Regions from separate parts of the Myceligenerans halotolerans genome, predicted to be linked through region 3. Evidence: riboswitches for the same ligand, from Rfam matches in the RefSeq annotation. Region 3 holds a riboswitch; each other region holds the start of a gene.
The links. Region 3 has a riboswitch for cyclic di-AMP ahead of ACYVK5_RS15825 (C40 family peptidase). Riboswitches for the same ligand answer to the same signal wherever they lie in the genome.
Positions count from the first base shown of each region.

Region 1: it holds a riboswitch for cyclic di-AMP, as region 3 does, so the genes downstream of both, ACYVK5_RS09700 (C40 family peptidase) here and ACYVK5_RS15825 (C40 family peptidase) in region 3, are expected to answer to the same signal.
Region 2: it holds a riboswitch for cyclic di-AMP, as region 3 does, so the genes downstream of both, ACYVK5_RS17205 (C40 family peptidase) here and ACYVK5_RS15825 (C40 family peptidase) in region 3, are expected to answer to the same signal.

Region 1 covers NZ_BAAGRL010000012.1:118,959-121,174, reverse strand. The annotation lists gene ACYVK5_RS09705 (universal stress protein) at 1-272, opposite strand, end outside; gene ACYVK5_RS09700 (C40 family peptidase) at 379-1,167, opposite strand; cyclic di-AMP (ydaO/yuaA leader) riboswitch at 1,167-1,354, opposite strand; gene serC (phosphoserine transaminase) at 1,506-2,216, opposite strand, start outside.
Region 2 covers NZ_BAAGRL010000025.1:129,980-132,195, forward strand. The annotation lists gene ACYVK5_RS17200 (winged helix-turn-helix transcriptional regulator) at 1-54, shown strand, start outside; gene ACYVK5_RS17205 (C40 family peptidase) at 302-1,132, opposite strand; cyclic di-AMP (ydaO/yuaA leader) riboswitch at 1,136-1,314, opposite strand; gene ACYVK5_RS17210 (substrate-binding domain-containing protein) at 1,509-2,216, opposite strand, start outside.
Region 3 covers NZ_BAAGRL010000023.1:94,851-97,066, forward strand. The annotation lists gene ACYVK5_RS15820 (NAD(P)-dependent oxidoreductase) at 1-57, opposite strand, end outside; gene ACYVK5_RS15825 (C40 family peptidase) at 280-1,137, opposite strand; cyclic di-AMP (ydaO/yuaA leader) riboswitch at 1,135-1,283, opposite strand; gene ACYVK5_RS15830 (mycothiol transferase) at 1,481-2,008, shown strand; gene ACYVK5_RS15835 (amino acid ABC transporter ATP-binding/permease protein) at 2,062-2,216, opposite strand, start outside.

The DNA of each region.
Region 1 (2,216 bases), on a different contig from region 3:
GTGGCGACCGATGTCGTGACCCGTGCCCCCGCCGCGACGGCGCGCTCCTCGGCCTCGTCGAGGACCGCCTTCGCGCCCTCGGCCATCGAGGTGTCGTCGAACGCGGCGTAGCCGCCGTCGAGCGACGCGGCGGTGAAGGAGGGGAGCGTGTAGCTGCTCACGAGGTGCAGGGACCAGCCGACCCTGTCGGCCCAGCCCACCGCCCAGTCGAGTGCGTGCATGCTGGCGGCGGACCCGTCGACCCCTACCAGCACGACCTCGGGTCGAGCCATCTGCGTCCTCCTCGTCGGAGCGTGCGTCGTCGCAGTCCAACGCTATCGCAGACACACGAAAGCCGAGCCAGGACACGGGGTCCCGGCTCGGCTCGCGGCGGAGGGATCAGTACCGGATGAAGATCGGGTTGCTCATCCAGATCGTGCGGAACTGCACGGTGTCGCCCGGCTTCGGGGCGTCGATCATGGTGTTGCCGCCCGCGTAGATGCCGACGTGACCGGGGGCGTAGACCAGGTCGCCCGCCACAGCGGCCGAGGCGGCCACCCGCGTGCCGCCGGCGGCCTGGGCCGACGACGAGCGCGGCAGCGAGATACCCACCTGCGCGTAGACGTACGAGGTGAAGCCCGAGCAGTCGAACCCGCTGGGGCTTGAGCCACCGGACACGTAGGGCGTGCCGACGTAGCGCGACGCGATCGAGATGATCTCGGAGCCGTTCGCGGAGGCCGGCGCCGACGTCGCGGCCGAGGCCACCTCCGCGGCGGCTTCCTCGGCAGCCGCGGCCGCAGCGGCGGCTTCCTCGGCCGCCTCCTCGGCGGCGAGCTGTGCCTGGTACTCCTCGTTCTCCGAAGCGGGCGTCACGGAGACGACGCCGGTCTCGGCGGCCATCTTGGCGTCGCGGGCGACGGTGACCACCGGGGCGGCATCGACGACCTGGTGGGCCTCGCTGGAGAGGGCGCTCAGGTTGAGCGAGCCGAGCTTGCTGACGTCGCTCTTCACGGTCTCGCCCGGTGCGGCCTGCGCGGCGGCGGCGCCGAAGGTCGAGACAAGGATCCCGCCCGCGGCTGCCGCGACAGCGGTCCGGCGGCCGAGCTGGGAGTTCTGCACGAGATCGGTGAGCGGGGTCACTGGTCGGCGCGCGGCGCGATGGCGTCCAGCGGCAGTACGTGCGGTCACGAGTATCTCCAGGCCGCCTACGAGGTCAGCTGTCGGGTTCGGGTAGGAGCACACCCGGCCGCGCCGAGCTGAGTCAGCGCCGCTTCACCCCAAGGACGCGCCCTGGCGCCCGAAAATGGGTCCCCCGCCCCTGTCATACGGTTCGTGGGTTTCCCCGGCCGGTGACAGGGTTCGGCGTCCGTCCGGAGGCCCGTCGGCGCTGAGCCGTCGAGCGAGCTGAACGTACCGCAGGGTTAGCTGCCATGTCACGTTATGGCAACGGAAATAGCCCTCACGGACCACTATCGTGATAGATCCCACATGTCCGCAGCCCCACCAACCCCACCTGGCTGCCCCGGTCAGAGCCGCTCCACCACGTGATCCACGCAGGCGGTGAGGGCCGCGACGTCCTCGGGGTCGACGGCGGGATACATCCCCACGCGCAGCTGGTTGCGCCCCAGCTTGCGGTAGGCGAAGACATCCTGGATCCCGTTCTCCCCCAAGGCCGCGATGACCTCGCCGGCGTCGATGCCGTCGGCCAGGTCGATCGTGCCCACCACGGTGGACCGCTCCTCGGGCCGCACCACGAAGGGCGAGGCCCAGTCGCGCGCCTCCGCCCAGTCGTAGAGGTACTGAGCCGAGGTCGCGCAGCGCTTCGCCGCCCAGTCCAGGCCGCCGTTGCCGAGCATCCAGTCCACCTGGTCGGCGAGCATGACCAGCGTCGCGACGGCGGGCGTGTTCAGTGTCTGGTCCTTGCGGGAGTTCTCGACCGCCGTCGTCAGGGAGAGGAACTCCGGGATCCAGCGCCCGCCCGCCTCCACCCGGGCGGCCCGCTCCACGGCCGCGGGCGAGAGGACCGCCAGCCAGAGACCGCCGTCGGACCCGAACGCCTTCTGCGGCGCGAAGTAGTACGCGTCGGTCTCCGCCAGGTCCACGGGCAGCGCTCCCGCGCCGGAGGTCGCGTCCGTGAGCAGCAGGGCGCCTTGAGCGGCCCCCGCGACGCGGCGGACCGGCGCCATGGCGCCCGTGGACGTCTCGTTGTGCGGGGTGGCGTACGTGTCGACGCCGAC
Region 2 (2,216 bases), on a different contig from region 3:
GACGACGTGCGGGCGGCGCGGGAGAGGTTCGACGACGAGGCGGGGGAGGGCTGACGGTCTCCGCCTCCCGCCCGCGCGAGGGCGCGGGGTCCGCTGCGCGCTCTCGATCGACCCGGGCGCCCGGCATCGGCCGGGGTGGCCCGGAGCGGCGCTCGGGGACCGCGTCGTGGTTCACGCCGCCGCTGACGGCGGCCGTCGGCGCGGCGCTCGCGTTCGTCGCGGCGAGTGACCCGCATCAGAGCCCACGAGGGCCCGCACCGTCGTGGTGCGGGCCCTCGTGGTGGAGCGTGGTCGGCCGGTGTCAGCCGACGCGGATGAAGGTCGGGCTCGACTGCCAGATCTTCGTGTAGCGCACGGTCTCGCCCGGGACCGGGGCCTCGACCTGCATGTCGTCGCCCGCGTAGATGGCGATGTGGCCGGGGGACCAGATGAGGTCGCCCGGCCGGGCCTCGGCGGCGGAGACCACGGTGCCGGCGTAGCGCTGCTCCGAGGAGGTGCGCGGCAGGGTGACGCCGACCTGGGCGTAGACGTACGACGTGAACCCGGAGCAGTCGAACCCTGCGGGGGTCGAGCCGCCCCAGACGTACGGCACGCCGAGGTACTGCATGGCGATGGAGACCACCTCGGAGCCGGCGGCGGTGGCCGGGACGGCCTTCTCGACCGGCTCGGCGGGCTGCTCGGTGGCGGCGGGGGCCTCCTCCTCGACGGGCTCTGCGGCCTCGACCGGCTCCGGCTCCGGCTCGGGTTCTGGCTCAGGCTCCGGCTCGGGTGCGGGCGTCACCTTGATCGTCCCGGTCTCCAGGGTGAGCCTGCTGTCGGCAGCCACTCGGACGGCGGGGGCGGCGGCCACGTCCTGCGCAGCCACATCTTGCGCGGCCGCGTCCTGCGCGGCCGCGGCCTCGACGGACCCCGTCACGGCCTGGAGCTCGGCGGTGGTCGGGCCGGCGTCGGCCGCCGGCGCCGCATCCGAGGGGATGCTGAGCAGGGAGACGGCCAGACCTGATCCGGCGACGACGAGCGCGCCACGGCGCGCGACGCCGGAGATGCCGCGTGCGGCGGCACGGGTGAGCGGGGTCAGCGGGGTGAGGGGATTTCGGGCAGCGCGATGGCGCCCGGGCGTGCGAGTGGTCACGTGTGGTTCTCCCGGCGCCTGCGAGGTGAGCTGTCGGATTCGGATCGGAGAGTGACCCGGCCGCACTACCCGTGCGGCTTCACCCCAAGGGCGCCGATGGCGCCCGCTTGCGTTGGTTCCCCCGCCCCTGTCATCTGGTTTGCAGATCCCGGGGCGGTGACAGGGTTCGGCGTCCGCCTCGAGCGCTCACGGAGTGCCGTGAGCGGGACCGACCGTAACCCTGGCGGGCCGGGAAGTCACAATCGGGTCACGGGTTCCGAGTCCGCCCAGGTATGACTTGACCGGATTGTTCTCCATGGGATAAGTCACACCGCGACGTCGAGCGGGGCCGGCCGTCATCACGCGGGCCGGGGGCGGCGCCCGGAGTTCGCCCAGTTCACAGCTCACCCATGAGGTCGAAGTCGAACCCGTCGGCCCGGGCGATGTAGAGGCGGTGCTCGGCGTGGTTGCCCTGGAACCGCATCGGACCGCGCGGGCCTTCGTACACGACGCCGTCCACCGACCGGTCGGTCGCGGCCACCGCCGCGCTCCCGGCCCGCTCGATGATGGTGCGCAGCGCGAAGATGCCCTCGTAGCAGGCCTCGGCCGCCGCCCCGACCGCGGGGGCGTGCACGCCGTGGTGGGCCGTGTAGCGCCCGATCAGGTCGAGCGCCCCGCCTGTCGCCAGGCTCCGGAACCAGCCCCCGGTCGAGTAGAGGTTCTCCGTCCCGCCGGCGCCGCTGCCCATGAGCATGTTCTCCTCCATGAGCGTGCTCAGGCGCACGATCCGCTCGTCGAGACCCTGCCGGGCGAACACCCGGTTGAACCGGACCGCGTTCTGCCCGACCATCAGCATCAGCACCCCGTCGGCACGCGACGCCTCGACGTCGTGCACCACGGCGCCGAGCTGGGCGGCGCTCGCCCCCTGCTCGTTCAGGAACCGGGCGCCGGCGAACTCCACCCCGAGCGACGAGACCTGCGTGGACAGCGCCTGGAACGTGCGCCTCGGCCACGCGTAGTCGTCGCCGACCACATACCAGTTCCGGACACCGAGTTCTGCCCGGAGCCGCGAGATGGCGGGGAACAGCTGGGCTGACGGGACCTC
Region 3 (2,216 bases):
GTCCAGGTACTGCCGGAACCCGAGATCGAACGCGACGTCGGGCAGGAGAATCTTCACGCGGGGACTGTAGCGTCCGGAGCCGGCCGGGCGCTTGTGCATCGCGTCATCGAGACATACCGACCGGCTGTCCGACGGGCGACCAGGACGTCGAGCCCTGATCTGCCGAACAGCCGGCCGGGACGAATGCCTCCCGCCGGCGCCGACCACGCCATCTCGGTCGGTGGGATCGCAGCCATCGACCAGAACGACGTGGTCGCGTGCCGGCCCTCGGGTGAGCGCTCAGGCGACCCGGACGAACGTCGGGTTCGACTGCCACATCGTCGTGTAGCGCAGCGGCGTGCCCGGCTGCACGGCCTCGACGATCATGCCGTTGCCGGCGTACAGGGAGACGTGGCCCGAGGTCCACACGATGTCGCCGGGCTGCGGGTCCGAGACGACGGTTCCGGCGTAGCGCAGGTCGCCCGACGTGCGGGGCAGGTTGGTGACGCCCAGCTGGCCGTACACGTAGGTGATCAGGCCGGAGCAGTCCAGGCCCTCCGACGGGGTGGACCCGCCGAGCACGTACGGCGTGCCGACGAGCTCCATCGCCAGGTTCACGGCCTGCTGGCCCGTCGCGGAACCGGTCGAGGTGGACGTGGTGGCCTCGGCGGCTGCCGTGGCCTCCGCCTCCGCCTCGGCTGCGGCCTGGGCCTCCAGCTCCGCCTGGCGCTGTGCCTCGAGCTCGGCCTGGCGCTGCTTCTCGAGCTCCGCCTGGCGCTCCTCCTCGGCGATGCGCTTCGCCTCGGCCTTGCCCTCAGGGGTCTCCGCGTACGGGGTGACCTTGATGGTGCTCGTCTCGACGACGGTCTCGGCCTGCGGGGAGACCTTGACCTGGCTGACGAGTTCGTCGGCCAGGGCGTCGGCGACGCGGGCGTCGGCCTTGCCGTAGTCGACGGTCTGCTTGCTGTTCTCGGCGGCAGGGGCCGCGCCCGCACTCGACGAGAACACGGACGCGAGCATGCCACCCGTGACGGCGGCGATGGCGCCCGTCCTGGCGGCGGCCTCACTCACGCCGGTCAGGGGGGTGATGGTGGGGCGCTCCGCGCGGTGGCGACCGCGACGGGACGGACGGCTGGTTTCGGGCGTGATCGTAGCCACTTTCTCCTCCGACGCCTGCGAGGTGAGCTGTCGGGTTCGGATGGGAGATCACCCGGCCTCCCGAAGGAGGCTTCACCCCAAGGGCCGTGGCCCGTACTACCTGGTTCCCCCGTCCCCGCCATGTTTTCGCTGGGCAGATCCGGTGGCGGGGCTCGGCGGCCGGATCCGGAGCCGCGGTCTGGGTCCGCGGCTCGGTGATGACAGTACAGAGGATCGCGCCGGATGTCACGAATTGGTTACGCGAAGGTTTTCGCCTGCATGTCGGACGCGTGCGAAACGGTGTGTCATCGCAGGTCATGCCGGCAAAATGCCGCCCGCTCCCGGAATCTCCTATGGTGGCGACATGCCGCTCTCCGACGTCGAACCGCGTGTGGATTCCCCTGACCCCGCCGAGCAGTTCGTGGCGTACCTGGACTACTACCGGGGCGTGGTCGAGCGCAAGGCCCGAGGTCTGGGCCCCGCAGGGCTCGCCGAACGTCCGCTGGAGTCCGGGTGGTCGCCGCTGGAACTGCTTGTGCATCTCGTGCACATGGAACGGCGGTGGTTCGTGTGGGGGTTTCTGGCGGAGGGCGTGTCCGAACCGTGGGGTGACCACGCCGGCGGGGACCCGCACGGGCCGTGGGCGGTCCCGGCGGGCGACGCGGACCTCGACGACTGGCTGCGGCGCCTGCACGACGGCGGCGCCCGGACCAGGCAGGTTCTGGCCGCCCACGACCTGGCCGAGCGCGGCGCGACCGGCGGCCGGTTCACCTCGGGCGAGACGCCGCCCACGCTGCTGTGGATCGCGTTCCACGTGCTCCAGGAGTACGCCCGGCACGCGGGCCACCTGGACGCGGCACGAGAGCAGATCGACGGCATGACGGGGGAGTGACGGCGCGGTCCGGGTCCGGCGCGCGGCTGCGTCCGGCGCGGGTCCGCCCGGCGTCAGCCGTGGAGCGTGAGGCTGATCTCGTGGTCGGCCAGGCCCGCCGGGACCGGGCGGTGCGTCGCCAGGACGACGGCGGTCCCGGTGGCGCGGGCATGCTCGGCGAGGACACGGACGACGTCGTCGGCCGCCTTCGCGTCGAGATGCTCGGCCG